Regions from separate parts of the Mesorhizobium sp. ESP-6-4 genome, predicted to be linked through region 2. Evidence: riboswitches for the same ligand, from Rfam matches in the RefSeq annotation. Region 2 holds a riboswitch; each other region holds the start of a gene.
The links. A riboswitch is a leader RNA that binds a small molecule or an ion and turns the genes downstream of it on or off. The one in region 2 is predicted to bind cobalamin.
Positions count from the first base shown of each region.

Region 1: linked by a shared signal. The riboswitch ahead of LB523_RS03160 (DUF1636 family protein) and the one ahead of LB523_RS23610 (CbtB domain-containing protein) in region 2 are both predicted to bind cobalamin.
Region 3: linked by a shared signal. The riboswitch ahead of bluB (5,6-dimethylbenzimidazole synthase) and the one ahead of LB523_RS23610 (CbtB domain-containing protein) in region 2 are both predicted to bind cobalamin.

Region 1 covers NZ_JAIUGS010000001.1:690,691-700,583, forward strand. Annotated here, with positions in the region: gene cobG (precorrin-3B synthase) at 1-932, opposite strand, end outside; gene LB523_RS03150 (cobaltochelatase subunit CobN) at 929-4,687, opposite strand; gene cobW (cobalamin biosynthesis protein CobW) at 4,700-5,737, opposite strand; gene LB523_RS03160 (DUF1636 family protein) at 5,734-6,165, opposite strand; cobalamin riboswitch at 6,205-6,408, opposite strand; gene LB523_RS03165 (winged helix-turn-helix domain-containing protein) at 6,918-8,117, opposite strand; gene LB523_RS03170 (NADH-quinone oxidoreductase subunit A) at 8,452-8,817, shown strand; gene LB523_RS03175 (NuoB/complex I 20 kDa subunit family protein) at 8,808-9,389, shown strand; gene LB523_RS03180 (NADH-quinone oxidoreductase subunit C) at 9,394-9,893, shown strand, end outside.
Region 2 covers NZ_JAIUGS010000017.1:70,659-80,551, forward strand. Annotated here, with positions in the region: gene LB523_RS23550 (hypothetical protein) at 1-146, shown strand, start outside; gene LB523_RS23555 (hypothetical protein) at 613-765, shown strand; gene LB523_RS23560 (hypothetical protein) at 787-978, opposite strand; gene LB523_RS23565 (YkvA family protein) at 1,099-1,479, opposite strand; gene LB523_RS23570 (hypothetical protein) at 1,539-1,721, opposite strand; gene LB523_RS23575 (hypothetical protein) at 1,970-2,119, shown strand; gene LB523_RS23580 (hypothetical protein) at 2,169-2,504, opposite strand; gene LB523_RS23585 (metal-sensing transcriptional repressor) at 2,822-3,079, shown strand; gene LB523_RS23590 (cation diffusion facilitator family transporter) at 3,087-4,412, shown strand; gene LB523_RS23595 (dienelactone hydrolase family protein) at 4,488-5,135, shown strand; gene LB523_RS23600 (hypothetical protein) at 5,150-5,629, opposite strand; gene LB523_RS23605 (CbtA family protein) at 5,882-6,622, opposite strand; gene LB523_RS23610 (CbtB domain-containing protein) at 6,785-6,994, opposite strand; adenosylcobalamin (AdoCbl) riboswitch at 6,986-7,137, opposite strand; gene LB523_RS23615 (histidine phosphatase family protein) at 7,219-7,791, shown strand; gene LB523_RS23620 (PilZ domain-containing protein) at 7,943-8,215, shown strand; gene LB523_RS23625 (methyltransferase family protein) at 8,219-8,686, opposite strand; gene LB523_RS23630 (DUF6428 family protein) at 8,939-9,481, opposite strand; gene LB523_RS23635 (ArsR/SmtB family transcription factor) at 9,524-9,874, shown strand.
Region 3 covers NZ_JAIUGS010000018.1:12,485-22,377, reverse strand. Annotated here, with positions in the region: gene LB523_RS23935 (TlyA family RNA methyltransferase) at 1-331, opposite strand, end outside; gene LB523_RS23930 (GFA family protein) at 439-840, shown strand; gene LB523_RS23925 (hypothetical protein) at 837-1,124, opposite strand; gene dxs (1-deoxy-D-xylulose-5-phosphate synthase) at 1,276-3,183, opposite strand; gene LB523_RS23915 (pirin family protein) at 3,449-4,369, opposite strand; gene LB523_RS23910 (DUF2277 domain-containing protein) at 4,379-4,645, opposite strand; gene LB523_RS23905 (exodeoxyribonuclease VII small subunit) at 4,839-5,090, opposite strand; gene LB523_RS23900 (histone deacetylase family protein) at 5,094-6,020, opposite strand; cobalamin riboswitch at 6,136-6,314, shown strand; gene bluB (5,6-dimethylbenzimidazole synthase) at 6,357-7,088, shown strand; gene LB523_RS23890 (hypothetical protein) at 7,089-8,072, opposite strand; gene LB523_RS23885 (TetR/AcrR family transcriptional regulator) at 8,205-8,798, opposite strand; gene LB523_RS23880 (MFS transporter) at 8,919-9,893, shown strand, end outside.

The sequences.
Region 1 (9,893 bases), on a different contig from region 2:
TTTTGCGCCGGCATGCTGCCGTAGGGCAGGGCGATGCCGAGGGCGGTGTTGTTGCCTAGATTGAATAGGCCAATGGGACTTCTCGCGGGCTGGCGTTCCTGCGCCCCCCTCTCTGTCCTGCCGGACATCTCCCCCTCAAGGGGGGAGATTGCCTTGTCACCGCGGCTTTCGCCAATCTCCAACGCTGAAAGTGGAGAGCCGGCGCGGGAACTGCCAATCTCCCCCCTAGAGGGGGAGATGTCCGGCAGGACAGAGGGGGGCGCGACGGAATGCCAGCCTGCGAGAGAAGCCAACTGTCTCTCCGAAAGATCCCGGGTGTGCGCCTCGCGACCTTTTTCGGCGACCATCCGAAGAGCCGCGACTGCAATGTCGCGCGCGCCATCAGCATCGACCGCCGCGAGCGGCTTCGCACTCCGCCCGTCGCCGGCAATCGACACGCTCCACCAGATGCTCGCCGCAGCCTGCATCGCCTTCAGCCGCACATCGGCCGTCACCGCATCCATCGTCAGCTGTCCGCCGCCGTCGACAACCACCGACACCTTCGGCCCCAACCGCGGCGTCAACCCGGCTTCCTCGATCGCCGCCCTGATCCGCTCCGCCACCGGCCGCGGATCGGCGTTCTCTTCTGGATCGATTCCCGCCAGCGGTCCGGTCGCGACCGGAACGCCACTGCGCACCGCGATGCCCAGCGCATCCACTTCGTCCGCCAGCAGCCGGGCGCTTTCGGCCGTCAGCCCGCGAATCTGCAGGCTGCCGCGCGCAGTCACTTCCATGATGCCGTTGCCGTAGCGCAAGGCGGATTCACCGAGTTCGATGAGCGACTTGGGTGCGAGCCCTCCTGCGACTGGGTTGAGCCGCACCAGCAGCCCGTCGCCGGTCTGCATCGGCGCGCTTAGAGCAGGGCAAGCGCCACGGCGCGAAAACGCGTTCATGCCGCCACTCCACCTGCCTGGGCCTCGGCAATCAAGGCCGCGAGGTCGTCGTCGATGGAATTGCGCAGCGGGTGCCACAGGCCGCGACGTCGCGCGGAGAGAAGCCGCTCGGCGATGACCTTCGCCGCCGCCGGATTCTCGCGCAGGATGAAGGCGCGAACCCCCGGGTCGCCAACATAGGCGTCGTGAACGGCCTCGATCAGCGCGCCCGAAATGGCATGCGTGGTTTCGGCGAAGCCGACCAGACGGTCGACCGTTTCGGCGAATTCGGAGGCGCCGCGCGGGCCGTGGCGCATCTGGCCGGCGATGAAGCGCGGGTTGACCGCGCGGGCGCGGACCACGCGCGATACCGCTTCGCCGACCGAACGCGGCTTCGGCTTCTTCGGATCAGTCGTGTCGAGCACGATGACGTCGGCATTCCTGCCAAGTGCTGCAAGGGCGGCCGAAAAGCCGCCGATGAAGGCGACGTCGGCCGAGCCTTCAAGGATGTCGCGGCCCGGATCGTCGCCGGTGTGGACGAGGAGATCGGCTTCGGCGATGCGGCCTTCGAAAGCGCCGGGCGCCGAGATCGCTTCGCCTTCGGCGCCGCCATAGGCGTGCGAGGTGGCGTCGAGATAGGCACGGCCGATCTCTTCGCGCGCGCCCCATTCGCCGCGCGACAGCAAGTCCTCGACGCCGGCGCCATAAGTTCCCGGTGAGGTGCCGAAAATGCGCGGACTGATCTTCCCCTGAGCGCGCGTCGCTGCGGCGAGCGGGTTCTCGGTATCGTCCTCGTCGCGGCTGGCGACCGCGTTGGCAGCGGCGTCGATCAGCGCGATCTGGGTTGGGAACATGTCGCGGAACAGGCCGGAGATGCGCCAAGTGACGTCGACGCGCGGGCGGCCGAGCGTGGCCGGCGGCAGCACCTCGATACCGGTGACGCGGCCCGTCGCGGCATCCCATTGCGGCCGGCAGCCCATCAGCGCCAGGCCTTGCGCGATCTCCTCGCCGCCGGTGCGTAGCGAGGCCGAGCCCCAGAGGTCGATGACCAGCGAGCGCGGCCAGTCGCCATGGCTTTGCATATAGCTGCGCACCACTTCCTCCGCCGCCGCCTGGCCGAGGTCATAGGCGGTTGGCGTCGGCATGGTGCGCGGATCGGAGGTGAACAGGTTGCGGCCGGTGGGGAGCACATCGGAGCGACCGCGCGCCGGGGCGCCGGCAGGGCCGGCCTTGATGTGGCGGCCATCGAGCGCGGCGAGCAGGTTGGATTTTTCGGCCGCCGCGCTTTGCCGGCGCAGCGGGTCGGCTTCGTCTTCCGGCGCGCGGCCATAGACATGCAGCCCGTCCTTGACGGCGAAATCCTTGAGGTCGCAGAGCCAGGCGTCGATGCGGCGCAGCGCTTCGTCGGGTTGATCAGCCTTGGCCGCGCCCACTTCAGAAGCGAGGCCAGTCTTCTGCGCGGTCTCGACGATCAGCTTTGCAAGTTGGTCACGGCGGCGGCGGTCGAGGCCGTCGGCCTGCGCGTATTCGTCGACCAACCGCTCGAGTTTCTGTTGCGCCTCGTCTAGGCCGGCGCCGCTCAGCGGCGGCGGCAGATGGCCGAGGGTGACGGCCGAAATGCGGCGCTTGGCCTGCGCCGCCTCGCCCGGATTGGAGACGATGAATGGATAGATGACCGGCAGCGATCCGGTGACGATCTCCGGGAAGCAGGTTCCGGAGAGGGCCACCGTCTTGCCCGGCAGCCATTCGAGCGTGCCATGCGCGCCGACATGGATGATGGCATGCACGCCGAGCGATTTTTGCAGCCACAGGCCGAAGGCGATCAGCTCGTGGCGCGGGGGCAGCGTCGGGTCGTGATAGTGGGCGCGGCGGTCGGCCGAGCGGCCGCGGTCGGGGGCCAGCGCCACGGTGACGTTGCCGAAGGTCGCGGCGCGGAAGGGGAAGGTTGTTTCACCCGCTAGCTGCCAAGGCTGGCGTTCTGTCGCGCCCCCCTCTGTCCTGCCGGACATCTCCCCCTCTAGGGGGGAGATTGGCAGTTCGGGCGCCGGCGCTCCACCTACAACACTGCCGATTGGCGAAAGCGGTAGTGACAGGGCAATCTCCCCCCCTGCGGGGGAGATGTCCGGCAGGACAGAGGGGGGTGCCTCGCGCGAACCTATCCCCTTTGCCTTGCCCCATGTCGCCTCAACTGAAGCTCGCGCTTCCCTCGGCAGTTCCGCTGAAAAGGCAACGTAATCCGTCAACGTAAGGCCGTGCCCACCTACCTCCAGCGCATCCAGCAACGCGCGCGGCGATTGCGGAATCCCTTCAACCGCGTAGCCTTGTTCCTTCAGGTCCTGCAGCATGACGAGCACGCTCGACGGCACATCAAGCCCAACGGCGTAACCGGTTCGCCCTGGCGCGCTCGGATAATCCGGGATCAGGATCGCCAGCTTGCGCTCGGCCCGCTCCATCCGCTGCAGGCGGATGAACGCCGCGATCCGCTTGGCAACTTGCGCCACGCGGTCCGCCTCGGGCCGGTTGGCGAAGGCTCGGAAGGCCAGCGCCGGATCGGTCTCGACCTCGCCCTTGAAGGAGATGGCGCCGGCCAGGATGCGGCCGTCGAGCTCGGGCAGGACGACATGCATGGCAAGGTCGGCAGGCGCCAGGCCGCGCTGGTTCTTTTCCCAGACCTCGCGCCTGGTGGTGGCGACGATGACCTGGAACACCGGTACGCCCGCGCGGTCGAACAGGGTTTCGGCGCCGGGTTCCGCGCCGGAGGCGAAGGCGGTGGCGGTGACGATGGCGGCGGGGTTCAGGGAGGTGAGGGCGGTTTCGACGAAGGCCAGGGATGCCGCGTCTTTGAGGCTGGACACGAAGATCGGTACCGGGGTGAGCCCTTGCAGCTTCAACGCTTCCACGAGAACGTCGATCGGCGCCACGTCGGCGGCCAGCAGCATCGAGCGGTAGAAGAGGATGGGGATAACCGGGGCGCTGAAGTTGGTCGCGTCGAGTTCTGTCGCCCCCCCCTCTGTCCTGCCGGCCCCCGCAAGGGGGGAGATTGAGCTGCCGCCGATGGTTTCGCCAATGGCGGATGCTGCAAAGTGTTCTATTGTTGAGTTAGCAGAAGAGGCGCCAGGGTCGATGACAGCTAATCTCCCCCCTTGAGGGGGAGATGTCCGGCAGGACAGAGAGGGGGGCGACGGAGCGCCGACCTTTAAAAGGTTCGGCTTCTCGACGACACCAATTCCCGGCTGATAAAATCCCGCCTTCGGCACGCTGACCGGTTCGGCCAAGGCCGCATCCGACCCGGCAAGCCTAGCCAGCCTTTGCACCAGCGCGCTCATATTCGCCGGGCCGCCTTCGCGGAAATAACCTAGCAGGGCGTCCAATTCGGCGCGCGGCAGGGTCGAGGCTTCGATCAGCCGCAGGTCCTCGTCATGGCTTTCGCCGGGCAGCAATGCCAGCTTGATGCCGCGTTCGCGCGCCAGGGCGGCGAGCTGGTCACAGCCGTAGCGCCACCAGTCATAGCCGCCGAGGATGCGGACGAGGATGACCCTGGCGTGGCGGGCGACGCTGTCGATCCACAGGTCCACCGACATCGGGTGGCGAAGGTCGCGCAGCGCCGCAAGCCGCATCGACGGCAGCCGCTCCGCATCCGCCTTCCAGGCGGCGGCCAGGCCGGCGAGGTCGCTGTCGGTGAAGGACAGCGCCACCACATCCGCAGGCGTCTGCCTGAGGTCGATCGGCTCGGCGAGATCGTCGAGCGAAGCGGATGTGGTGGCGAGGATGTGCATCGCTTTTTGGCCTCAGCCGGCGAGGATACGCTCGATCTCCGGACGGTTCAGCCCCTTGAGGCCGATGACGACGAGCCTCGAGCGGCGATCGTCCTCGGCCGTCCATGCGCGGTCGTAATAGTGGTTGACGCGCGGGCCGACGGCCTGCAGCAGGAGCCGCATCGGCTTGCCGCCGACCTCGACGAAACCTTTGACGCGCAGCACGTTTTCCTGCTCGGCGGCAAGGGCGACGCGCTTGGCCAGTTCGTCGGGATTGGCGATCGAGGGGATATCGATGACGAAGGAATCGAAATCGTCGTGCTCGTGGTCGAGCTCGTCGTCGTGATGGGTCTTGCGGTTCTCGATGTCGTCCTCCACCGCAAGGCCAAGGCCGAGCAGCACGGCCGAATCGACCTTGCCCTGTGCTGTCGAAACGACCTTGACCGCGCGCGCGACATGCTCGCCGATGACGGCGTTGGCGCGGGCGGAGCCCGCCGCATCCATCAGGTCGCTTTTCGACAGGATGATCAGGTCGGCGCAGGCGATCTGGTCCTCGAACACCTCCTCGACCGGATCGTCATGGTCGAGGGAATCGTCCGCCGCACGCTGCGCCTGGAGAGCATCCATGTCGGAAGCGACACGGCCGTCGGCGAGCGCCGGGCCGTCGACCACGGCGATGACGCCATCGACCGTCACGCGGCTCTTCACGCTCGGCCACTGGAACGCCTGGACGAGGGGCTTCGGCAGAGCGAGGCCCGAGGTCTCGATCAGGATGTGATCGACCTTGGGGTTGAGCGACAGGATCTGGTCGAGCGCCGGCACGAAATCGTCGGCGACGGTGCAGCAGATGCAGCCATTGGCAAGCTCGACGATGTTTTCCTCCGGGCAGGTGTCGACGCCGCAGCCCTTCAGGATCTCGCCATCGATGCCGACATCGCCGAACTCGTTGACGATGATCGCCAGCCGCTTGCCCTTGGCGTTTTCGAGCAGGTTGCGGATCAGCGTCGTCTTGCCGGCGCCGAGAAAGCCGGTGACGACGGTGCAGGGCACGCGGGAAACGGATGCGTTCATGGTCGGTCCTTCAGCATGTCGAGGGGAGGGATGCGGGCAACCAGGCCGCGCTTGAGAGAATCGGGCCGGCCGCGCCAGGGGATGAGGCCATCGGTCGAGGTGGCGAAGAGCTTTGCGCCGGCGACGAGATCGGCGCCGCTGGTCGTGTTCAGATCGCCGAAGACGTAGCTCCAGCAGCCGTCGCGCAGCAGCGCGGCGCTTAGCCGGCGCTTGCAGTTGCCGAGGCATTCGACGGTACGGATGTCGATCTTTTCGCCGCAAGCAGCCCGACGCGTGTCTTCGGCAAGCAGCGCGCCGGCGCGCGGATGCGCATCCGACCCGGTCTCGTCGCGGCAGGATGAGCAGACGATGACGGTGACGCCAGCCAAAGCATCGGGCTCGGACGGAATGTCCGCACTGTTTGCCGGGAAACTGCCGTTGCGATCCAAAACCATGCTCCTTGCCCGGAAAACCCGCCGGGCATTCGGATACTTAAAGTCTCAGACGGCAGGTCTCCTGGCTCGCGGGTCGTCACCCTGAATGCCGCCTTCCCGGGAACATCCCAGTGGTTTTCGGCAGAGGCTCGTCGCTTACAGTTGCGGGGACAGCCGCGGATTTGGGTGTTGGCCCGCACCGCATTCCCTCTTGGCTCCTCCCTTTGCCGGGAGAAGACCGTCTGGGTCAGGATTTAGAGGGTTCAGGGGGCTGGAGTCAACGACTGGCTTAGTACCAGCCTTTTGGCGGCTTTATGGGTTTGAGGTATGGACCCACAAGTTTGCGAGGCGGTGAGGCCACGGGCGCCATACTTAACGAACAGCCGTGCTGGCAAACCGGTTCCCACATCAAGACGAAGCGATTGGCGTCGAACTTCGGCTCATGAACTATTATATAGCGCTGCCCTACCGGCAATAAGCCACAGGCGCCTGCGATCTGCTTGTCGATCGTTCCAAACTCCAACCACCGCAGAAGAAGCGCCGTCACTTCTTTTGGCTGCATACCGGGTGCAATGTGGCCGCCACAGAAAATGACTGGACGCGTGACCTCTACCCATTCCTCTCGGTAAGCACCTGTCGCATATGACGGCGACGCTAAGGTCAGGTAGGCCAAGACCAGACATATCGAGCGCCTGAAAACCATCGCAACCGATCCTAACCACAGTTGGGATGTTCTATTTTTGTTCACTCTCCCTGTCAACGCGCAGCTACGACACCGCGATGTCGGCCAGCGCCGGCCCGAGGTCGCCGGCCGGCGTCACTTCGATCGCCTCCAGGCCGAGCCAGCCCTGCATCTGCTTCAACTCGTCGAAGAGCTGGGCGGCCGTTTCGGGTGGGGCGCCGGCCTCGGCGTAGGCGGCGTGGACGCGCAAGATGCTGGCCGGGCGGTCAGCTTTCAGATCGACGCGGGCGACGATCCGATCGCCGAGCAGGAAGGGCAGCACGTAGTAGCCATATTGGCGTTTCTCGGCCGGCGTGTAGATCTCGATGCGGTAGCGGAAATCGAAGAGTTTCTCCGTCCTGGTGCGTTCGAAGACGACGGGATCGAAAGGGGCGAGCAGGGCGCGCGCTTCTATCCGGCGCGGGAAACGGGCGTCCTTGTGGAGATAGGCGGTCTTGTCCCAACCTTCGACCTTCACCGGCAGCAATTCGCCGGCTTCGACCAGTTCCTCGATGCGATCCTTCGTGTCGCCCGGCGCGAGACGAAAATAGTCGCGCAGGTCGCTATAGGTGGCGATGCCATGGGCGCGGGCGGAAATGCGCAGCAACTCGCGATGCGCGTCCTCGACCGAGGGAATGGGAAGGTCGAGCACCGCCTGCGGCAAAACGCGCTCGGGCAGGTCGTAATAGCGTTCGAAGCCGCGGCGGTAGGCCGTGGTGATGCGACCGGCCCAGAACAGCCATTCGAAAGCGTGCTTGGCCTCGCTCCAGCCCCACCAGCCGCCATTGCCCTTGTGGCCTTCGATATCGGAGGCGGCGATCGGACCACGATCGGCGACTTCTCCATATATCTCGTCGATCATTTCCTTGCGTTCACGACCCCATTTCGCTAGGCCGAGATACATCTCGTCGCCCCGCTCGGCGCGCTGCATGCGCCAGCGCATCAAAGGATAGGTCTCGACGGGCAGGAACGACGCCTCATGCGCCCAGTATTCGAACACGGCGCGCTTGCGGGTGACTGCGGCATTGTCGAGCAGCGTAAGCGGGTAGGGGCCGAGGCGCGAATAGAGCGGCATGTAATGCGCGCGCACCACCGCGCTCACGGAATCGATCTGCAGAAGGCCGGTTCGCGAAAGTACCCGCGCAAGGTGGCGGCGATCCGGAACACCACTGGGCCTAGGGTCGTTGAACCCTTGCGCCCCGAGCGCGACGCGCCTCGCCATGGCCAGCGAAATCTTGTCCTTCATCAGGTGTCCTTGCCCCGATCGTCCGTTGGATTTTTAGCCGGTGATTCCGGCCATGCTAGCAGGCAAATGGCGGGAGATATGTCAGGAGAGAAAACTGGAGTAAAAACTGAAGGAAATCAAACAGGAGCGGATCGGACCAGTTTCTTCCGATAAGGCGTCCAGAGCCGCGATTTGAACAACGTTTGACTTGCGTCACCGAAACCGCTGCGCTAACCCTCGCCGCGTTGCAGCATGGGCCCCTTAAAACGGTTCAGCGGTTAATCTGTCACGCTTCCGCATTAGAGTTCGTTGCTGTAATCAAAATGAACTGCCCCCGCCGAAGGAAAGTCGCCGCATGAGCGCACTCCTAAGTTCGTACCTGCCTATCGTGCTGTTCATCGCCGTGGCGATGATCGTCGGTCTGGCGCTCATCATCGCTCCGTTCCTTGTCGCCTACCGCAATCCCGACCCGGAAAAGCTTTCCGCCTATGAATGCGGGTTCAACTCGTTCGACGACGCCCGCATGAAGTTCGACATCCGCTTCTACCTGGTGTCGATCCTGTTCATCATCTTCGATCTCGAGGTCGCCTTCCTGTTCCCGTGGGCGGTGTCCTTCTCGAAGCTCGGCATGCTCGGCTTCTGGTCGATGATGGTGTTCCTGGCGGTGTTGACCATCGGTTTTGCCTATGAATGGAAAAAAGGAGCGCTGGAATGGGATTGAACGATAGTTCAGGCACCCTCGTCGCGCCGAAGCCCAAGGGCATCATCGACCCCAACACCGGCAGGCCGGTGGGGGAGGACGATCCCTTCTTCCTCGAAATCAACAATGAGCTGGCCGACAAGGGTTTTCTCGTCACCTCGACCGAGGCACTGATCACCTGGGCGCGCAGCGGCTCGCTGATGTTCATGACTTTCGGCCTCGCCTGCTGCGCGGTCGAGATGATCCACACCTCGATGCCGCGCTATGACTCGGAGCGTTTCGGCGTCGCGCCGCGCGCGTCGCCGCGCCAGTCCGACATTATGATCGTCGCCGGCACGCTGACCAACAAGATGGCGCCGGCGCTGCGCAAGGTCTACGACCAGATGCCGGAGCCGCGCTACGTCATCTCGATGGGCTCCTGCGCCAATGGCGGCGGCTACTACCACTATTCCTATTCGGTGGTGCGCGGCTGCGACCGCGTCGTGCCGGTCGACATTTATGTGCCCGGCTGCCCGCCGAGCGCGGAAGCGCTGCTCTACGGCATTCTCCTTCTGCAGAAGAAGATCCGCCGCACCGGCACGATCGAACGGTGAGCCGATGACCCTGGCGCTGAACGAACTCTCCACCTATCTCGGCGAGAAGCTCTCCGGCCGCATCGGCGAAGCCGTGCTTGCCTATGGTGAGCTGACGGTTTCGGTTGAACCGGGCAACCTGATCGAGGTCGCGACCTTCCTGCGCGACGATCCGCGCTGCCAGTTCATCTCGATCATCGATGTCTGCGGAGCGGACTACCCGTCGCGCGCCAAGCGCTTCGACGTCGTCTATCACCTATTGTCGCCGAAGCAGAATGTCCGCATCAGGCTCAAGGTCCAGGCCGACGAGGAGACGCTGGTGCCGTCGCTGACCGGCGTCTATCCGGGTGCCGACTGGTTCGAGCGCGAGACCTACGACCTTTACGGCGTGCTGTTCTCGGGCCATCCGGACCTGCGCCGCATTCTCACCGACTATGGTTTCGAGGGGCATCCGCTGCGCAAGGATTTCCCGCTGACCGGTTTCGTCGAGGTGCGCTACGACGACGAGGCCAAGCGGGTGATCTA
Region 2 (9,893 bases):
TGTCGATTTTTGAGCTCGAGGCACTGCGGGAAGCTTTCAGGCAGTCCGTTCGCGAGAATGACGTCGCGGAAGCGGAATGGGCGCAACACGCCGAGCTTTTCGTCAAAAGAGCGCTTCAAGAAGACGGCCGTCTTACACGAGTTTGAGCGCTCGGGCGCCTGAAGCAATTCCAGGAAGGTCGGCGCGGTTTTCAGCCTTGGAATTGCGGCACCCGGCTTCCAACCGGTCGGACCATTGCGCCGGCGCGTAGGACCTCAGCAACAATTGCGGGCGCAGCGGGAAACCGACACTCTATCCCTGCGCCGGCTCCCCCCAAGGAAACCCAAAGGTCGGCGCTTCAGCCCGGCTTGCCAGTCAAAGAGCCGTACTCTTTTACCGCCAAGGCAAGCCGGGCTACCCCAACCGCCGGTCCGGCACTTTCCGCTCGTTTGTCGCATCGGTAGCAGCGTTGCGCGGTGCCGCCAGCCTGGCCCCACGGGTCATTGCAATGCGCAGAGGGTCATCCGCTTTCGCGGAACGAAAAGGGGAGTCGGCGCGTTTTCCGCCGCGATGTCGAGGACTCCTCACCATCACAAGGCCGAAAGCCCTTTTCAGGCTTCCGAGGCGGAGCGCTTGGCGCGTGCGCAAAAGAATGCCAGGCTGAAGGATCTTCGCACCCACGCTTCATGGCTCGTGCTCGATCCGCAGGCTCACTTCCAGGAGGTGATCGACTGTTCGGCATTGCTCGGCGACCTGCCGATCCGAAAGGTCGCCGGCGACGGTTAGGAATTCCGTGCTTTTCAGGCTTCAGGCTGGCTGTAACCGGGCGGCGTCCTGTCGCGATATCTCGATCAGTCGCGCGATCGCCAATGGCGCCATCAGCGCAAAGAACGCCGTGACATCGAAGAGGATCGACCGCGCCAGATCGAACCCGCTGTGGTCGTAGCAAACTGCGAATTGCATCACGCCTGACCCTTTTTGACCCTGCACACTGCGCATGTGGCTTCGCGCGCGCCAAAAGCATGACCCTGATTTACAACAAATACAAAATGTCGCTAATCTAAAGATGGCCGTGCCAGGCCAATGCAATCGACGCCGTCTGGTCGGGCCCCGAAGCGTTCAGGCTGGCTTTGGCCAGAACAGCCAAGTGAGCGCCAGCGCCGCCAGCACCCAGAGCGCGATCATGAAGGCGAGCCCGGCCTTGCTCACCGGCTTCTCGCGTCGCACCGCCTCTTCGCGGAATTCCTGCATCAGATCGGGCGGGACCAGCCTGACCGCGAGCATGATGCCGACAGGCACGATCACCAAGTCGTCCAGGTAGCCGATGATGGGGATGAAGTCCGGGATAAGATCGACGGGGCTCAGCGCATAGGCCGCAACCGCACCCGCTGTGGCTTTTGCATACCAGGGGACACGCGGATCGCGGGCCGCAATCCACAGCGCCATCACATCGCGCTTGATCCCTCGCGCCCATTGCTTTGCCGAGTCGAAAGCCGACATGCGCCTATTCTATAGCTGTGCGGGTCTTGAGGCCATTCAGCGATGGCCGGCTCGGCCCCTCAGGCGCAATCCTTCAGTTCGACAACCTCGACGCCGAGGCGGAAGGCCTGGCCATCGGCATAGGAGCGCGCATATTGCTCGGCTTCGAATGGAAAGATGAGCGTTGTGCCGTAGGCGGTGACGCGCACCGTCCACTTCTGGCCCCTGACGAGTTCAACACCGTGAAGCTTCGCCGTAACCATCTCACCCTCCTCAGATCCGGCACTTCAGCGACATCGGCATAACGTCGCGAAAGTCATTTGAATACAAATAATCCGACTCAATCGTGTCGTTACGGTGTCGCTTCCGACATTGGGTCGTTTGCGTCCGTGAAATGGTTCACCGACAGCAGCGCTTTTTTTGCCGGCGGGCCGTGACTGGGCGGCAAGGTCCTGCTCGGAACCGCGAGGGCCCCAGGCGGATTAGAGTCCTGGTTCACAAGGAGACCGCCATGATCCGCAAGCTGAAATCCGGTGAATACCGGCTCTATTCGCGCAAAGTCGATCCCAGAACCGGCAAGCGCCGCAACCTGGGCACCTTCAAGTCCCGCGAAGCGGCAGAAAAGCACGAACGCGAGGTGCAGTATTTCAAGCGTCACTAAGGCAGTCCACCGCTTCGCGGCGAGGAGGATCGCGCCTCAGCCACCGGTCTTACCCGTGTGGTCTCGGCGGGGTGCGCGGGCGAGGGTGGCCGGGCACGTTCGAGCCGATATGGTCGAGGTCGCAACGCCTCGTCACCATTTCGACCGAGTTGGTGTCGACCGTCACGCGTCCCAGCACCTGCACGGTCGTGCGTCCGAGATCCTCGTCGACATGCACGACGTCGCCTTCGAGTCTGAGCTTGTCGCCTGGCTTGGCATTGGGCTCGGCCATCGAATAATTATGACCATCGCCGTCGAGCTTCAGCATCACGCGGTCCCTGATGCGCTCGACCACGGTGGCGATGACAGCCACCCGGTCGCCTATCTCCACTGCGGGCCGTGTCATTGCGGCCTCCTTTCGCGTGGTCTCTGGCCGCCGGAGCCGCCTGGCCCCACGGGAGGTGGCGGCAGCCGCTAAAATAAACGGCAAACCAAGCATTTGGTTGCCGCGGGGCTGCCGCTCGCCGCAGCCGGTTGATCAAATGAAAACGGGATTTCGCGGCAGAGACTGCCCCACGGGCCAAGGACCTGCTGCGTCGGCGAGCATCTGCCAGCGGGCACGCTGGGCTGGGCGGCGAGTCCAGCCCTGCCGCGGGCTAGCCTCGAGAGTTCGAGGCATATTATCTGTTGGCAATATCCTACCCAGGGGGATAGGATGTTTGCATGACGATACACAGCTCCCATCCCGATATCATCGCCCGGCTCAAGCGAGCGCATGGCCATCTCGCCGCCGTGCTCACCATGTTCGAGCAGGGCCGGTCCTGCCTTGACCTCGCGCAACAGCTCCATGCCGTCGAAAGCGCGGTCGGCAATGCCAAGCGCGAGCTGATCCACGACCATATGGAGCATTGCCTTGTCGAAGGCGGCGAACCGACCAGGGACACGCTCAAAGAGCTGAAGCAGCTCACCAAATATCTGTGAGGCGGCGATGTGGGAAAAAGCGCTCGACTGGTTCGGCTTCGGTGCGCACGGACATCATGGCGGCCACGGCCACGACCACCATGGGCCGCATGGCCATACTCATGGCGTGATCGACGCGACCATCGCCACCACAGACCGCGGCATCTGGGCGATCAAGTGGTCGTTCGTGATCCTCGCGGTCACGGCCGCGCTGCAGGGCGTCGTCGTGGTGCTTTCGGGCAGCGTGGCCCTGCTTGCCGACACCATCCACAACATCGCCGACGCGACCACCGCCATCCCGCTTTGGATCGCTTTTGTGCTCGTGCGCCGCAAACCGACAAGGGCCTTCACCTACGGCCTCGGCCGGGTCGAGGATCTCGCCGGTATCATCATCGTGCTCATCATCCTGGCCAGCGCGCTGGTGGCCGGATACGAGGCGATCAATCGCCTGTTCAACCCGCAGCCGGTGCATTTCCTTGGCTGGTTGGCCCTCGCCGGCATCATCGGTTTCCTCGGCAATGAAGCGGTGGCGGTTTTTCGCATCCGCGTCGGTCGCCAGATCAACAGCGCGGCGCTGGTTGCTGACGGCTATCACGCCCGCACCGACGGCCTCACCAGCCTTGCCGTGGTCGCAGGCGCGGCCGGCGTCTGGCTCGGCCTTCCGCTCGCCGATCCGATCATCGGCCTGCTTATCACCGTCACCATTTTCGCTATCGTCTGGCAATCGGCGCGCTCGGTGCTGACCCGCATGCTGGACGGCGTTGAGCCCGGCCTCGTTGACGGGATTCACCACGCCGCCGACCATGTCGCCGGGATCGAAAAAGTGGTTGACGCCAAAGCCCGTTGGCTCGGCCATAAGCTGCATGTCGATGTTACGATCGCTGTCAATGACGGCCTGCTGCTTGCCGCCGCGAACAACATCGCCGCATCGCTCAAGGCCGAGCTCTTCGCGCACATCCCGGCACTCGACGTCGCCACGGTGCACTTTGCCGAGCCAGAGACGGAAGCCGGCCACCATCATGCGCCGGATTCATTCCTGGTCTCGGGCAAGCTAGCCAGCGGGCTGCTCGAAATCGTCGACACGCCGCAGGGCGAGCGCATGCGGCTGCGCCTGTCGCGTCACGCCGAGGGCCTGCGGGCGAACGTCGCCATTGAAAGGGCGGACGGTGCGGTCGAAAGCCTGCCGCTGTCTCCGGTCGGCGGCGACCATCATTATCTGCAGAGCCTGGTCGCACCTGCCGAACCACACGAATTCAGCGCCAGGCTGCAACTGGCAGCCGGTCCCGACACCGAGGATTTGCCCTTCGCCATGGCCGAACCGGAAGGCCACCATCACGAGCGCGCGCATGGATGATAGGGTGACGGCGAAGGCTTCGGAAAGGGGCATGGCTGGTGATGGGGATTCTATAAGCCGGATAAAAGACGATCATTGCCCGAACTCAACGCGATCGGCCAGGCGACGCCGGAGGGAAAGCGGATGGCTGCTATTGTACTCTTTCACTCGGCGCTGGGCCTTCGGGCGGTGGAGCATCAAGCTGCTGAGCGCATGCGAAGCGCGGGGTACGATGTTGTGATGCCGGACCTCTACGCAGGGCTGACTGCGGCATCGGTCGACGACGGGCTTGACTTGATGAGCAATGTTGGGTGGGAAACCATCTGCGACCGCGCCAGGGAGGCGCTCCTCCAGACTTCTCCAGACGCGGTGCTCGCTGGCCATTCCATGGGAGCTGGCGTGATCAGTGCTGTTTGGTCAGAAAGAATCGCTGCCGCCGGCATTGTGCTGCTGCATGGCCTTGCTGACATTCCCAGCAATGTTCGCCGACACATCCCGGTCGCGGTCCACGTCGCCGACCCAGATGCATTTGCTCAGCCAGAACACGTTGCCGACTGGTCGGCGTCGGCGAAGCGCTGCCACGTCAGGGCAGAAATTTTCACCTATCCGGGGATCGGCCATTTCTACACCGATCAAGCGCTGCCGGATTACGATGCGTCCGCAGCCGAGCTGACATGGTTGCGCGTTCAGGCTTTCCTGAAAACGATCACACGCAAGACCGGGAGCGGTTCGGTGATTCCGTGAAACGCTGAACCGTTCTAAGCAGCGCCGGCTCGCAGAGCGGGTGAACGGAAAATCGACCATGCAGCGGCGCCGAGCGCCGCCACCGTGGCGAGGATCACCGCAAGGCTCGGCAAGTGGAAGAAGATGTCGCGCCATCTGGGCTCGACGACCGCGCCGGTGCTGGAGGCCTCGCCGCTATACTGGCACAGGATCCACGCCGCGCCGCTGCGCACCATCTCGGCATCGATGTCCGAGATCAGCGCCTTCGCGTTGCGTTCGGTAGAGGGCATTGTGGCCATATAGGTGAGCAGCGCCTTGGCGGCGGCGAGATAGGCGTGGCTGCATTCGTTGAACGGGCTTTCCTCGTCGCCGAGGCTGCCCGGCATCAAGCCCCAGAGGCAATAGGTGAATTGCAGATTGCCGTGATTGTAGAGCCGCCGGAAGGTCGGGTCGGTCGCGGTCTGGCGCTGGGCGAGGTCGAGGATCTTGCCGCGATAGCGCGCGATGACGGCCATCTGGCCGTGGGTCAGGCTGGGGATCTGGATGCCGGGAGGAGGCGGGGCCGAGGATCCGCCATGCGCCTGCGCGGATGTGGCGGCCAGAAATGCGAGCAGCGCCGCAACCGAGCAATTCCAGGAAAAGTGTGCGGCGGTTTTCCGTCCGGAATTGCGAGAAAACGAAAGACCAAAGTGGCTCTGCGGTCGTACCGACCGTTGAGCCGCTTTGGCCGCCAGGGCGCAGAACCGTGGCGGCCAACGCATCGGATTTCAGGCGTAGCGGCGTGCCGGGCTGCGCTGGTCGCGCACCGCGACCACGCGTTCGGCAACCGCGCCGAAGCCGAGCCCGACGACGGTCCACAGCACCAGCTGGATGCCGAGCGAGGCGACGCGGAATTGCCACAGCACGGTCGCCGAGAAGTTCTCCGGCACTTCGTTGATGTCGGGCAGCGCCGCCTTCACCAGCGCGAAGACGACGAGGAAGGCGAGGCCCGCGACGATCGAGGCGTTCCAGGCGCCGAGCCGGTTCCACAGCCGCTGCGCCAGGCCGACCGCCGCTACCATCGCCGCGATCGAGACGACGATCATGATGAAGAACAGCTCGGTGCGGTAGCCGATGGTCTCGGCGTTGCCCACCGCCGGCGGGCTGGCCGGGTATTTGAGGCCGGGGACCACGATCACGGCCAGGAAGCCGAGTGCCGCGATCAGCGCCGAGGTGCCGCGCGGTCCGAGCGAGCCCAGCCGGCCATGGGCATAGGCGAAGACCAGCGAGAACAGCCCGCCAAGCGCGGCGCCATAGATCAGCACGCCGGTTGCCAGGCCGATGCCGGCTTGCGTGGCGCGGCTGACCATCTCGGGCTCCGGCGCCCCGCCGGCGGCCTGGGCCTGCTGTTCCTCGAAGGCGATCGCCTTGTCGACCTGCGGCTCGCCATAGACGCGGGCGAAGGCGAACGCCAGAATCCCGGCGACCAGCCCGACAAGCATGCCGCGCAGCAAAAGTTTTCCAACCATGTCACCAATCCCTCCAAGCAATTCCAGGAAAAGTGCGTAGCGGTTTTCCGTCCGGAATTGCGTTAAGCCAACCAAGCAATTCCAGGAAAAGTGCGCAGCGGTTTTCCGTCCGGAATTGCGTTGGATCAGAATCGAAAGCAGGTTCAGCGATGCTGAACCGCTTTAGTGGCAGGGGAAGCCGAGCAGGTGGCGGCCGTCATGCACGAATTCGTGCACATAGGTGCCGCGAATCAGCGAGGTGGCGCCTTCTTCCGCGCCGACGAAATAGATCGCCAGCATCAAAAGCAGCCCGCCGAGGATGGCCCAGGGCAGAAGCTCGCGGACCGGAATCGCAACCGGGCCGTAGCTGGGGGCGAAGGTGGTGTCGGACATATTGACCTCCCTTGGGATACTGCGTCCCGTTGATCGAGTGCTGCGGAATAAGGCCTGACTTTCGGCTGGTGCCGATTACAGTGGCGCGACCGTGCCGGACTCGCACCGGCTTCCAATCCCGTATAGCACTAAGACACTTGTCAGCACTTCGTTCGCCTGTCAACGACATGTAATGGCGGCACGGCTTCGTGAGGCCTGTTTTTCGCTGGGCCACGGAGTTTTTCATGCTTGTCCGCCTGACGATGATCGCAAGCGGAGCGACGGCCGGCATGCGCAAGGGCCGCTTTCCGAACGATGAGCCGCCGGAGCCGCGCGCCCTCGATCGCGCCGGCGCGCTGGCCGCTTCGCTGCGTCGCGCCGACCGTGTCTGGACAAGTCCGGCGCTGGCTGCGCGGCGGACGGCCGAGGCGCTCGGCCTTGACGCGACGGTCGAGCCGCTGCTTGCCGAGCAGGATTTCGCGCGCTGGGCCGGCAAAGGCTTCGAAGAGGTGCAGGCCGAGGATCCGGAAGGCATGGCGGCCTGGTTCGCCGGTACAGACGCGGCGCCCCATGGCGGTGAATCGCTCGCCGACGTCGCCCGGCGGGGTGCTGCGCTGATGGAGCGGCTGGCCGGCGAAAGCGGTCACATCGTCACGGTGACGCATGCCATGCCGATCCGCGCCGCCATGGCGCATGTGCTCGGCGCGCCGCTTTCCTCAGTCTGGAAGATCGACATCGAGCCGCTGTCGCTCACCGAGTTCCGCAGCGACGGCCGCCGCTGGGTGCTGCGCGCGAGCGGCATCACTGTCGCCGGCTGAACGCCCAGGCGTGAACGCTCCATCCGTGAACCCGGCCGGCATATCAAGCCGGCACACCACTGTTTCAGCAATCGCTAACGGAACGGAAACGCCTCGCTGCTATAGTGCGGCCCCGTGGCGAGGAGAGCCTTGCCTGAGGAGCCCGCCGGATATGGCCGATTATCCCGAGACCGAACGTCGTCTTCATGCGCGCGAATTCGTGCTCAAGGAAGCCACGATCATCGCCGCCGGCGTCAGGATCGGCTGCTCGGTCAGAAATCAGCACGAGCAGGGCGCGGAATTGCGTGTCGGCGCCAATGTGGAGATCCCGGACCGCTTTCTGCTTGAGGTCCCGGCCGACGATACGGCCTATCGCGCTTTGGTGCGGTGGCGGCGCAACGACCGCGTCGGCGTGGCGCTCTACAGCAACGCGCCGAAGGACTGATGCTCAAAGGTAGCGGCGCACGCTCGCCCTGTAGGCGCGGTAGGGTTCGCCGAACTTGCGTTCCAGATAGGCCTCCTCGCGCAGCACCACGCCGTAATGCAGGATGGGGAAGCTCGCGATGGTCGCGATGACGGCCCACCAACTGTCAAACAGCAGCCCGATCCCGAGAAGCAGTCCCATCAGGCCGACATAAAGCGGATTGCGGGTGAAGCCGAACGGGCCGCCGGTGATGATCGCGGTGGTCGGCAGCGTCGGGTTCACATTGGTGCCGCCGCGCAACATCGTCGAGCGTCCCCAGGCGATGATCGCAACCGCCAGTGCTGCCAGCACTATGCCGAGCACGATGGTCAGCGGGCGGCCGCCGATCGCCAGCGGCCAGACATAGCGCAGCGCCAGCATCGCGATCAGCGCCACGAGAAAGAGCAGCGGCGGAAACACCGCCACGCCCGGATTGTCCGCTTTGTCATCCACAGCCATCTTCATCGACCAGGCGCCATTGCCGCCACTATGCACGGACGCGCATCGTCCAGCAATTCGTGACTTGATCCTGTCTAGGCGATGTGCAGCCTGGCATATCGGGAACACAACCGTGGCGCGCGCGTTCACTGTCGCCGATCGACAGGGATTGCGCGGATGAGCAAGACAGCCGTTTGGGTGGCGCTGATCGCCATCGTTCTCGTGGGCCTCTATTTGTTGCAGGCCAATGGCATGATCCGGTTCTGATCAGGGCGGCGCGTCACCATTAGCGGGCTCAACAGCAGCGACTCCCTCCGCACCCGCTCGCTGCCTTCTGTCTTCCAGCCAGCGGTCGCGCGGCTTGCAGCTTGACGGCCGTGGCGACAGCTCGACCTCAACCGTCCCGCCAACAAGGCTCGGCTGGGCTGCCCGGTGCAGTTCGATGGGGCGCACGCCGTCGCTGACCTCGAAGGTCAGCTTAGCAGCCCCATCGAGAGCGACATGGTCCGAAACCTTGCGGATGATCGCGGCGAATTTGCCGGCTGGCATATGGACCGGTCCGCCTTCGTCCACGTCCCACAGCTGGACGAATATCTCCGACCAGGATTCCGGATTCGCTTCGCAATCCAGCGCCGAGAACTGTCCAGCCTTCACCTCGGTGACGTGGTAGCCAGGCTTTACCGGCCGCCCGTCATAGCGGAACACCAGTGGCCTGTCCTTATGATCGGCCAGCGCCATCAGCAGATCGCCGATGGTCAGGTCGGAGGGGTCCATAGGAGCGATGTTTTTCCGATTGTCAGAAGAGAGCATGTCGGCTATTCCTCATTTCAATATTTCAAGGATTGTTGAAACGTGGATGAACGTCAAGCCCTGACCGCCTTTGGCGCGCTGTCGCAGGAAACACGGCTGCGCCTGCTGCGGCTGCTGGTCGTTGCCGGCCCGGAAGGCATTGCCGCCGGGTCGCTCGCCGAGCAGGTCGAGGTCTCGCCGTCCAATGTCAGCTTCCACCTCAAGGAACTCGAACGCGCCGGTCTCGTGACCGCGCGGCGTGATGCCCGCTCGATCGTCTACAGCGCCGAGTTCGACGCGCTGTCCGGATTGATCCGCTTCCTGATGGAGGACTGCTGCTCGGGCCGGCCGGAAATCTGCGCGCCGGCGCTTGCGGCACCTTGCTGCCAGCCGGGCGAGGAGAGCCGGCAATGACCGTCACGCCCGCTACCCA
Region 3 (9,893 bases), on a different contig from region 2:
CCGCGCCGCGCTCGAGCAGCACCTGGGTGAAGCCGCCGGTCGAGGCGCCGATGTCGAGCGCCTCGCTGCCGGAAGGATCGAGGCCGAAATGGTCGAGGCCGGCGATCAGCTTCAACGCGGCGCGCGATACATAGGCCCGCGCCGGATCGTCGATGGCGACCAGGCAGTCCGGCGCGACAGGCTGGCCGGGCTTGCGGGCGACGGCGCCGTCAACCGTCACCGTGCCGCGCTCGATCGCGTCGCGAGCGCGCGAGCGGCTGGCAAACAGACCGCGCCCGACGAGCAATTCGTCGAGCCGCTGGCGCCGGCTGGCTGGCAAAGGGGAATTCATCGGTCTTCATTGGCGAAAGCCGGGCGCGAACGCAATGGTTGAATATGGCGCAAGAGGCTGCAGAATGCCGAGAGGAACAGGCGGTTCGTCAGCCGGTGGAGGTGGCTATGCTGAGGGGTACCTGTCATTGCGGCGCAGTTCATTGGACGCTGGAAGGCGATCCCGGCGCAATCACCGCATGCAATTGCACGCTTTGCCGCCGCTACGGAGCGCTCTGGGCCTATGACTATGTCGATGAGCGCATCCGCGTCGCCGGACCGCTGAAATCGTACACACGCGCCGAGGTGGCGGAGCCCGCGCTGGAAATCCTGTTCTGTCCGACCTGCGCCTGCGTGGTCGCCTGGCGTGGCCTGCGCTCCGGCGAAAGCGGCCGCACGCGTATCGCTGTCAATGTCAGGCTTGCGCCGCCCGAGGAGGTCGCCGACCTGCCGATCGACCATTTCGACGGCCTCGACACTTTTGACGACCTGCCGCGCGACGGCCGCTGCGTGCGCGATATGTGGTTCTAAAAAATAGTTCGCGAAACCTGGCGCTCGACGGCGGGCATCAGGCCGTCATTGCCGGAGGCTTCCTTGCGCGGCGGCTCAACCGGAGTGGGCGCGACGGGACCTGCATCCGGCAGCACGACGAGTTGAGGAACCTGCTTATAGGAGAAGCCGCCGCGAATATTGCCCATCTTGCCGGCAACGATATCCAGCACCGCCTTTTCGAGATTGCGGTCGTAACGTGTTTCGGCTGCCGCCGGGGCTGTCACGGCCGCCAAAAGGGTCACTCCGCACAGAAGCGTTTTCATTTTTGATTGTCTCCCTGCCTGGCCCGAGCTTCTAGCAGGGCGCCGTTGAAAATCGGCCAAGAGACAGGGTAAGCGAACCGCCAAATGGGAGCGTTAACAAAAGCTTAGTTCAGGAAGCCGGCAAATCGATTCAGCGTCTTGACGTTCTGATTCAGGCGCGCTGCGCCTGCACGCCGCGACCGAGCGCGGCGAAGACCGTGCGTACGATGCCTGCCGAATCCAGCCCGGCATCGGCGTACATCTTCTCCGGCTTGGCATGGTCGGTGAACGCGTCCGGCAGCACCAGCGGGCGCACTTTGAGGCCGCTTTCCAGCAGGCCTTCATGGGCGAGGAAGTGCAGCACCTGGCTGGCGAAGCCGCCGATGGCACCCTCTTCGACAGTCACCAGCACCTCATGCGAACGGGCGAGCCGGCGGATCAGATCCTCGTCGAGCGGCTTGGCGAAGCGGGCGTCGGCAACCGTGGTGGACAGGCCTGCAGCACCTAGTTCCTCGGCCGCCAACAAGCAATCCTGGAGCCGCGTGCCGAAGGAAAGCAGCGCGACCTTGGTCCCTTCCTTGAGGATGCGGCCCCTGCCGATCTCCAGCAGCGAGCCGCGCTCTGGCATGTCGACGCCGACACCATTGCCGCGTGGATAGCGGAAGGCGATCGGGCCGTCATCATAGGCAGCCGCGGTGCGCACCATATGGCGCAGCTCCGCCTCGTCGGCGGCGGCCATGACGACGAAGCCCGGCAGCGTGGCCAGGAAGGTCGTATCGAAAGCGCCGCAGTGGGTGGCGCCGTCGGCACCGACGAAACCGGCGCGGTCGATGGGAAAACGCACCGGCAGTCTCTGGATCGCCACGTCATGGACGACCTGGTCGTAGGCGCGTTGCAGGAAGGTCGAATAGATGGCGGCGAATGGCTTGTAGCCTTCGGTGGCGAGCCCCGCGGCGAAGGTCACCGCATGCTGCTCGGCGATGCCGACGTCGAAAGTTCGCTTCGGAAACACCTCGCCGAAAAAGTCGAGGCCGGTGCCGCTCGGCATGGCGGCGGTGATCGCGACGATGCGGTCGTCCTCACGCGCTTCCTGGATCAGGGTTTCGGCGAAGACCTTGGTATAGGCGGGCGCGTTGGCCGGCGCCTTGGCCTGCGCGCCGGTGATGACGTCGAACTTGTTGACGCCGTGATATTTGTCGGCCGCGGCCTCCGCCGGCGCGTAGCCCTTGCCCTTCTGGGTCACGACATGGATCAGCACCGGGCCCTTGCCATTGTCGCGGACGTTCTTCAGCACCGGGATCAGATGTTCGAGATTGTGCCCGTCGATCGGACCGATGTGATAGAAGCCGAGCTCCTCGAACAAGGTGCCACCGGTGACGTAACCACGCGCATGCTCGACCGCACGGGTGATGGCGCGGTCGGCGCGCTTGCCCAGGTAGGATGTCAGCTTCTTGCCGAAATCGCGTAACCCCAGATAGGCCTTGCCGGAAGCGAGCCTCGCCAGATAGGCGCTCATGGCGCCGGTCGGCGGCGCGATCGACATGTCGTTGTCGTTGAGGATGACAATCAGCCGGGCGTCGAGCGCGCCGGCATTGTTCAGCGCCTCGAAGGCCATGCCGGCCGACATCGAGCCGTCGCCGATGACCGAAATGACATTGTTGCGGCCGCCCGACAGGTCGCGCGCCATGGCCATGCCGAGACCGGCCGAAATCGAGGTCGAGGAATGCGCGGCGCCGAACGGGTCGTATTCGCTCTCCGCGCGCCGGGTGAAACCGGAAAGGCCGCCTTCCTGGCGCAGCGTGCGGATGCGGTCGCGGCGGCCAGTCAGGATCTTGTGCGGATAGGCCTGGTGGCCGACGTCCCAGATCAGCCGATCCTGCGGCGTGTTGAAGACATAATGCAGCGCGACGGTCAGTTCGACGACGCCGAGGCCGGCGCCGAGATGACCGCCGGTCTGCGACACGGCATCAATCAGCTCGGCGCGGAGTTCCGCGGCAAGCTGCGGCAGCGCGCTCTCATCAAGCGTCCGCAAATCCGCCGGAATGCGGACCTTGTCGAGCAGCGGCGTGTCTGGCTTCACTCGGGCGCGTCCTGCCTTATCGATCGAACACGGCGCTATCAGCAGATTGCGCCATAATCATGCGCGGGAATAGTCCGCCGGCGGGCGAATGTAAATGTGCGTCAGTGACGCGTGCTACGCTGCAAGGTGTATTGAGATTCAGGTCAGGCCGAGCCGAAAATGATGGATTCCGAGAACCGGAGCGGAGCGTACTCAAAGTACGTGAGCACCGGAAGCGCAGGAAACCGGCATTTGCAGGCCGGCCTCACCTGAATATCAACACACCTTAGTTCTCGGGCAGCGGAATGAACTCCTCCTCATCGCCGGGAACGATATCGAAGCGACCTGTCTTCCATTCCTGCTTGGCCTGCTCGATGCGTTCCTTCGAGGACGAGACGAAATTCCACCAGATATAGCGTTTGGAGCCGAGCGAAGCGCCGCCGAACAGCATGAAATGCGCACCGCGCTCGGAAGAGACCACGATCTCCTCGCCCGGCTTGAACACCAGGAGCCGCTCGGCCGGGAAAACATCGCCGGCGATCGAGACATCGCCCTCCAGCGTGTAGATGGCGCGCTCCTCGGCATCGGCCGGAATCTTCACGCTGGCACCGGCGGCCAGCCTGAGGTCGGCGTAGAGCGTGTCGGAAGCGGTCGCCACGGGCGAGCGCAGGCCTGAGAACGCGCCAATGACGACGCGGCCGCTGACACCCTCGGCATCGATCTGCGGCAAGCGGGCCACCGACGTGTTCGCGAACACCGGGGCAATCTCCTCCTTGCCGTCGGGCAGCGCCAGCCAGGTCTGCAGGCCGGAGACCGACATCGGCGCGCCGCGCAATTCCTGTGGCGTGCGCTCTGAATGAACGATGCCGCGTCCCGCGGTCATCAGATTCACGTCGCCCGGCGCGATCACCATTTCGGTGCCGAGCGAATCCCGATGCCTGATCCTGCCGTCGAACAGGTAGGTGACGGTGGAAAGCCCGATATGCGGATGCGGACGCACGTCGAGCGCATGGCCGGCGCGCAGGATCGCAGGGCCCATGCGGTCGAAGAAGATAAACGGCCCGACCAGCCGGCGCTTCGCCGTTGGCAAGGCGCGGCGCACCTCGAAGCCGCCAATGTCCTTGGCGTTCGGAACGACCATCAGCTCGATCTGGTCGCAGGCGAAGGCATCGCCGGGTTCGGGATCGTTTCCCGGAAAGAAGCTCATGTCGGATCCTCAGGCGAAACGCAGCGCCGACCTGGCCTTCGCCTTGGCAGCTTCTTCCTCGCGGTTGCGCGGTTCCTGATTGGTTTCGAGCGAATCGATCAATTCGCGCGCGACAGCGGCGATCGCCTCGACGGCATGGTAGAAGGCATGCTCGTTGCGCTTGGACGGCTTGGTCGAGCCGCTCAGCTTGCGCACGAATTGCAGCGCTGCGTCATGCACTTCGTCATTGGTCGCCGGCGGCTCGAAATTGGCCAAGGTCTTGATGTTGCGGCACATGGCTTGAACTCCTTACCTGCTTTCTCTGCCCTTACCCGGTCTGAGATCATCCGCTGAGGTGTTGAGATTCAGGTCAGGCCGAGCCGAAAATGGTGGTTTCCGAGAACCGGAGCGGAGCGTACTTGAAGTACGTGAGCACCGGAAGCGCAGGAAGTTGCCATTTGCAGGCCGGCCTCACCTGAATATCAACACCTCAGTCGGCGTCCAGCGGTTCAGTTCCCACCGGCTTGCCGTCGCGCGACAGCCTGATCTTCTCGACCTTGTCCTCGGCCGCTTTCAGCAGCCGGTCGCAATGCGCCTTCAGCGCCTCGCCGCGCTCATAGATCTTGATCGATTGGTCGAGCGGGACGTCGCCGCGCTCAAGATCATCGACGATCTTCTCCAACGCGTCGAGCGCCTGTTCGAAGCTCATCGCCTTGACGTCCTCATTGCCTTCCAATGCCATACTCTATCCCTTCATCAGCCGCCCGACATGGGCGGCGACTGAAAATGCCAGTCCCTGCAGATCGTAGCCGCCTTCCAACAGGCTGACGAGCCTGTTGGAGCTATGGCGCCCGGCGCGCTCCATCAACTGGCCGGTCGCCCAATCGAAATCGTCCTCGGTCAGGTTGATCTCGGCCAGCGGATCGCGGTGGTGCGCGTCGAAACCGGCGGAAATGATGATCAGGTCCGGCGCGAACGCGTCGATCGAGGGCAGCACGCGCGACAGGAAGGCGTCGCGGAAGAGATCGCTGCCGGTCTGCGGCGCCAGCGGCGCGTTGACGATGTTGCCGGCGCCGGTCTCGTTCTTCGCGCCGGTGCCCGGGTAAAGCGGCATCTGGTGCGTCGAGCAATAGAGCACCGATGGGTCGTCCCAGAAGATGTCCTGCGTGCCATTGCCGTGATGAACGTCCCAGTCGACGATGGCGACACGCTCGGCCTGGTGCTTCTTCTGCGCGTAACGGGCGGCGATCGCCGCCGTGTTGAACAGGCAAAAGCCCATTGCCGTGGTCTTTTCGGCATGATGTCCAGGCGGACGCGCGGCGACGAAGACGTTTGCCGCACGGCCCTCGAAGACGTCGTCCACCGCCGCGTTGGCACCGCCGATCGCCGTCACCACGGCCTGCCAGCTTTTCGGGCTGGCGCTGGTATCGGCGTCGATCGACACGATCCCGCTCTCAGGGATCGCCCCGCGCACGCGCTCGATGAAATCCTCCGGGTGCGCATAGAGGATGGTTTTCTCGTCGCCTTCCGGCGCCTTGACGCGGTCGAGCGCCGCAAAAGCCTCGTCATCCAGCACGCGCTCGATGGCGCGCAGGCGGTCGGGCCGCTCGGGATGGCCGGGCGGCGTGAGGTGTTCGAGGAAGATCGGGTGCGTATAGAGACGGGTGGCCATGGCGCCTAATCTAGGGACCTGGCGGCCGAATGACCATGTTTGGCAGGCCGAATGGCTGGGGAAATCGCGTCTTGCCGTGTCGCTAACGCCATTGGCGCGGCCCAAGCTTCGCTGTAAGGTCGGGTCGCTGCCAGGTGCCCGCGACGCGGGAGAATCGGGAACACGGTTGAACTCCGTGGCGTGCCCAACACTGTAAGGGGGACCGCGCCGGCAAACGCCACTGTCGAAGACGGGAAGGCGCCGGATGCGGGACGATCCCGAGCCAGAAGACCGGCCCGGCAGACATGGTTTTCCGCTTGGTCAGGCGGGGGACTGCTTGTCGCAAGGGGAAAAGCGATGACGGCAGCAGCGATCGCCGCGAGCGGCGACGACTTTGACCAATTGGCGCGCGACGCGGTCTACCGGGCCATGTTCACCAGGCGCGACGTGCGCAGCCATTTCGTCCCCGACGATCTCGATGACAATGTGCTGGCGCGGCTCATCACTGCCGCGCACCATGCGCCGTCGGTCGGCTATATGCAGCCGTGGAATTTCATCGTCATCCGCGACGCCGAGCGGCGCAGACAAGTGCGCGACCTGTTCCTCGCCGCGCGCGAGCAGGAGTTGCCGGCAATCGAGGCGGAACGGCAGGCGCTCTACCGCAAGCTGAAGCTCGAAGGCATCTGCGAAAGCGCACTCAACCTGTGCATCACCTGCGACCGGCAGCGCTCGAAGGACTCGCCTCTCGGACGCTGGCACAATCCGGAGATGGATCTCTACAGCACAGTCTGCGCGGTGCAGAATTTCTGGCTGGCGGCGCGGGCGGAGGGTGTAGGCGTCGGTTGGGTGAGCATCATCGAGACCGAAGCGCTGAAGCGGCTTCTCGCGATCCCGGAGCATGTCACGCCGATCGCCTATCTGTGCGTCGGCCGCGTCTCGGCCTTCGCGCCGAAGCCGGACCTCGAGGCGCATGGCTGGGGCAAGCGCCTGCCGCTGCCCGAACTGGTCATGAGCGAGACGTTTCGCGGCGCCGGCGAGGCGCCGCTTAAATCGGCAATCGCAAAGCTCGGCGGCGCATCAAAGCCATGATCAGGCGGCCCTCGGCGTATCCCAGCGCGAGCCGCCGCCGAAAGAGCCCAGCGCCTTGTCGCGCAGTTCCCTGAATTTGGACGAGGTCTCGGCGAGCCGGCGGTCCCATTCGGGATTGGGCGCCTGGCCTTCGATGGCTTCGAAATAGACCTGCATCAGCGAGGCGATGGCGAAGGGCTCGATGAAGGCTGCCTTGAAGGCCCAGGCAAAGACGATGGCCAGCACGAAAGCCCAGCCGGCAAGCTGGCCCGGCATGACCCACAGAATGGCGGCCGCAGGCGCCAGCATCAACAGGAAGATGACGAAGGACACGCCCCACATGATCGCCGCCAGCCAGATGGCGTTCTTGACCATGTGCTTGCCGTTCTGCGCGTAGAGCACGACGCCTTGCCTCGCCGTCTCGAATGGCGAGTTCGAACTGATGCGGATGTTGTAGCCGAGGATGATCTCGTCGACATAGGTCAGCGACAGGCGGATCACCGTGTTGATGAAGCTGACGATACCGCTCAGGCCCGGAATGGGCAGGAAGGCGGCGATGCCGCCGATCAGGCCGGTGATGGCTCGGATGGCGCCCTTGACCAGCTGGTCGACGACGAAAAGGATGTTGGCCTCGGCAAAGCGCTGGGTGACCACTTCCTTCGCATAGGCGATCTGGCCCTGGCCGTCGGGGACGTCATGACCGTCGATCAGATGCACCATGACGGCGATATGGCCCGCTTTCAACACATAGAGGATATATTCGCGGATCCAGTAGACGGCGATCGAGACGACCCCGAAGCCGACCACGCCACCCCACAGCGCAAACGACATCGGACCGTCGGGATCGGTCGAGATGTGCCCGACGCCGTAACCGACGCTGGCGCCGGTACCGGTCGCCATGATGTAGGCGACCGTGATGCCGAAATAGACGATCATGCGAAAGATGATGAACGGCCATGTCCGCATCACGATCGACACGGACCGGCCAATGCTGAAGTCCCACATGGCCCCGACTCCCCATATCCTAAGAGTTGGCGGAGGAGGATGCGCTTGCCCCGGCGATTGTCAATCGCGGCAGGGTTGCGCCGGCCCGAAACCGGTGCACAAGCCGGGTGGCTCGGTTACCCGAGCGTGCCATCAAGGCTTCTTGCGCAAGCCTTCGAGCAACTGCTTGAAGGCCGTGATCGCTTTTTTCGAGGTCGCCTCGGGGTCCGTCGAATTGGCGATGCGCTGCGCGGCCTGGCTGCTGGCGCCATTGATCAGCCGTGAGGTCGTCTCGGGATCAAGCTCCGGAACGACCACGCCCTCTTCCTGCAGCTTGGTCAGATGGTTGATCATCGAGGCGGTGCAGGCATTGGCGTTCGGCCACTGCGCCGGATCGCCGAGCACCGCCGGGCCGTCGCGGAACATGATGCGCTGGATTTCCGGCTCCAGCGCCATCTCGATATAGGTGGTGCATTCGTCGACGAAATGCTGCCAGCGGGTCGGCGCTTTCGAAGCCACCTCGTTCACCCGCACAGCCATTTCGCCGTCGATCTCGGCGATCACCGCCTGCAGCAGTCCCTTCTTGTCGCCGAAATGATGGTAGAGCGCGCCGCGCGTGAGGCCGGCCGACGCGGTGAAATCGTCCATCGAGGCCTCGGCATAGCCGATCGTGCCGAAAGCATGGCGAGCGGCCGCGATCAGCTTGGCGCGCGTCTCGGCGATCATCTCCTTGCGCGGTCTGTGCATGGTGCTGGCCCTATTCACATACGCCTCGTATGCCAATTGACATACGTGGCGTATGAACTATCTCACAGTCATACGCAGCGTATGTAATTTTACTATGCACCGTTGTCGAGGAGCAGGATCATGCGAAATCCTTATTCGGACATCTTTCGGGCTCCCGGCACGAAAGGCTTTGCCGCGGCGGCTTTCATCGCGCGCTTGCCGATCGCCATGGCGCCGATCGGCATCGTGGCGATGCTGTCGCAGACGCATGGCGAATACTGGCTCGCCGGCGCCGTCTCGGCCACATACGCGCTGGTCAACGCTTTCCTGTCGCCGCAAGTGTCGAGGCTGGTAGACCGACATGGCCAGACCGCGATCGCCGCGCCGATGACACTCGTTTCCGCGCTTGCCTTCGCGACATTGATCGTCGCGGCCAACCAGCACTGGCCGGCCTGGACCTTGTTCAGCTCGGCACTACTTGCCGCCGCAATGCCCAGCATCCCGGCACTGGTCAGGGCGCGCTGGACTGAGATCTTCCGCGACCGGCCGGAGCTCAACACGGCGTTTGCTTTCGAATCGGCCGCCGACGAACTGGTCTATGTCGCCGGCGCCTCGCTGTCGGTGGGCTTGAGCGCGGCGCTCTTCCCGGAAGCCGGCATGGTGGTCAGCACGTTGCTGCTTGCGCTCGGCTCGGCGGCATTCCTGCTGCAGCGCTCGTCCGAGCCGCCCGTCCGCCCGGCGGAATATGGCGCGGCCGGGTCGGCGATCCGCCTGCCGCCGGTGCAGATCATCACTTTTGCGCTGATCTTCGTCGGCGCGACCTTCGCCACCACGGAAGTGACGACGGTGGCGATCACCAAAGAGCTCGGCCAACCTGAGGCGGCGAGCCTCGTCATCGGCGTCTATGTGCTGGGATCCTTCGTGCTCGGCATCATCGTCGGCGCGCTCAGCCTCAAGGCGCCGCTGCAGCGGCAACTGGCGGTCGCGGTCACCGTGATCGCGCTCACCACCTTGCCACTGCTCTTTGCCGACACTGTTCCGACTCTGGCGCTCGCGGTGTTCGTCAGCGGCGTCGCGATCTCGCCGACCTTCATCACCGCCTTCGGCCTGATCGAG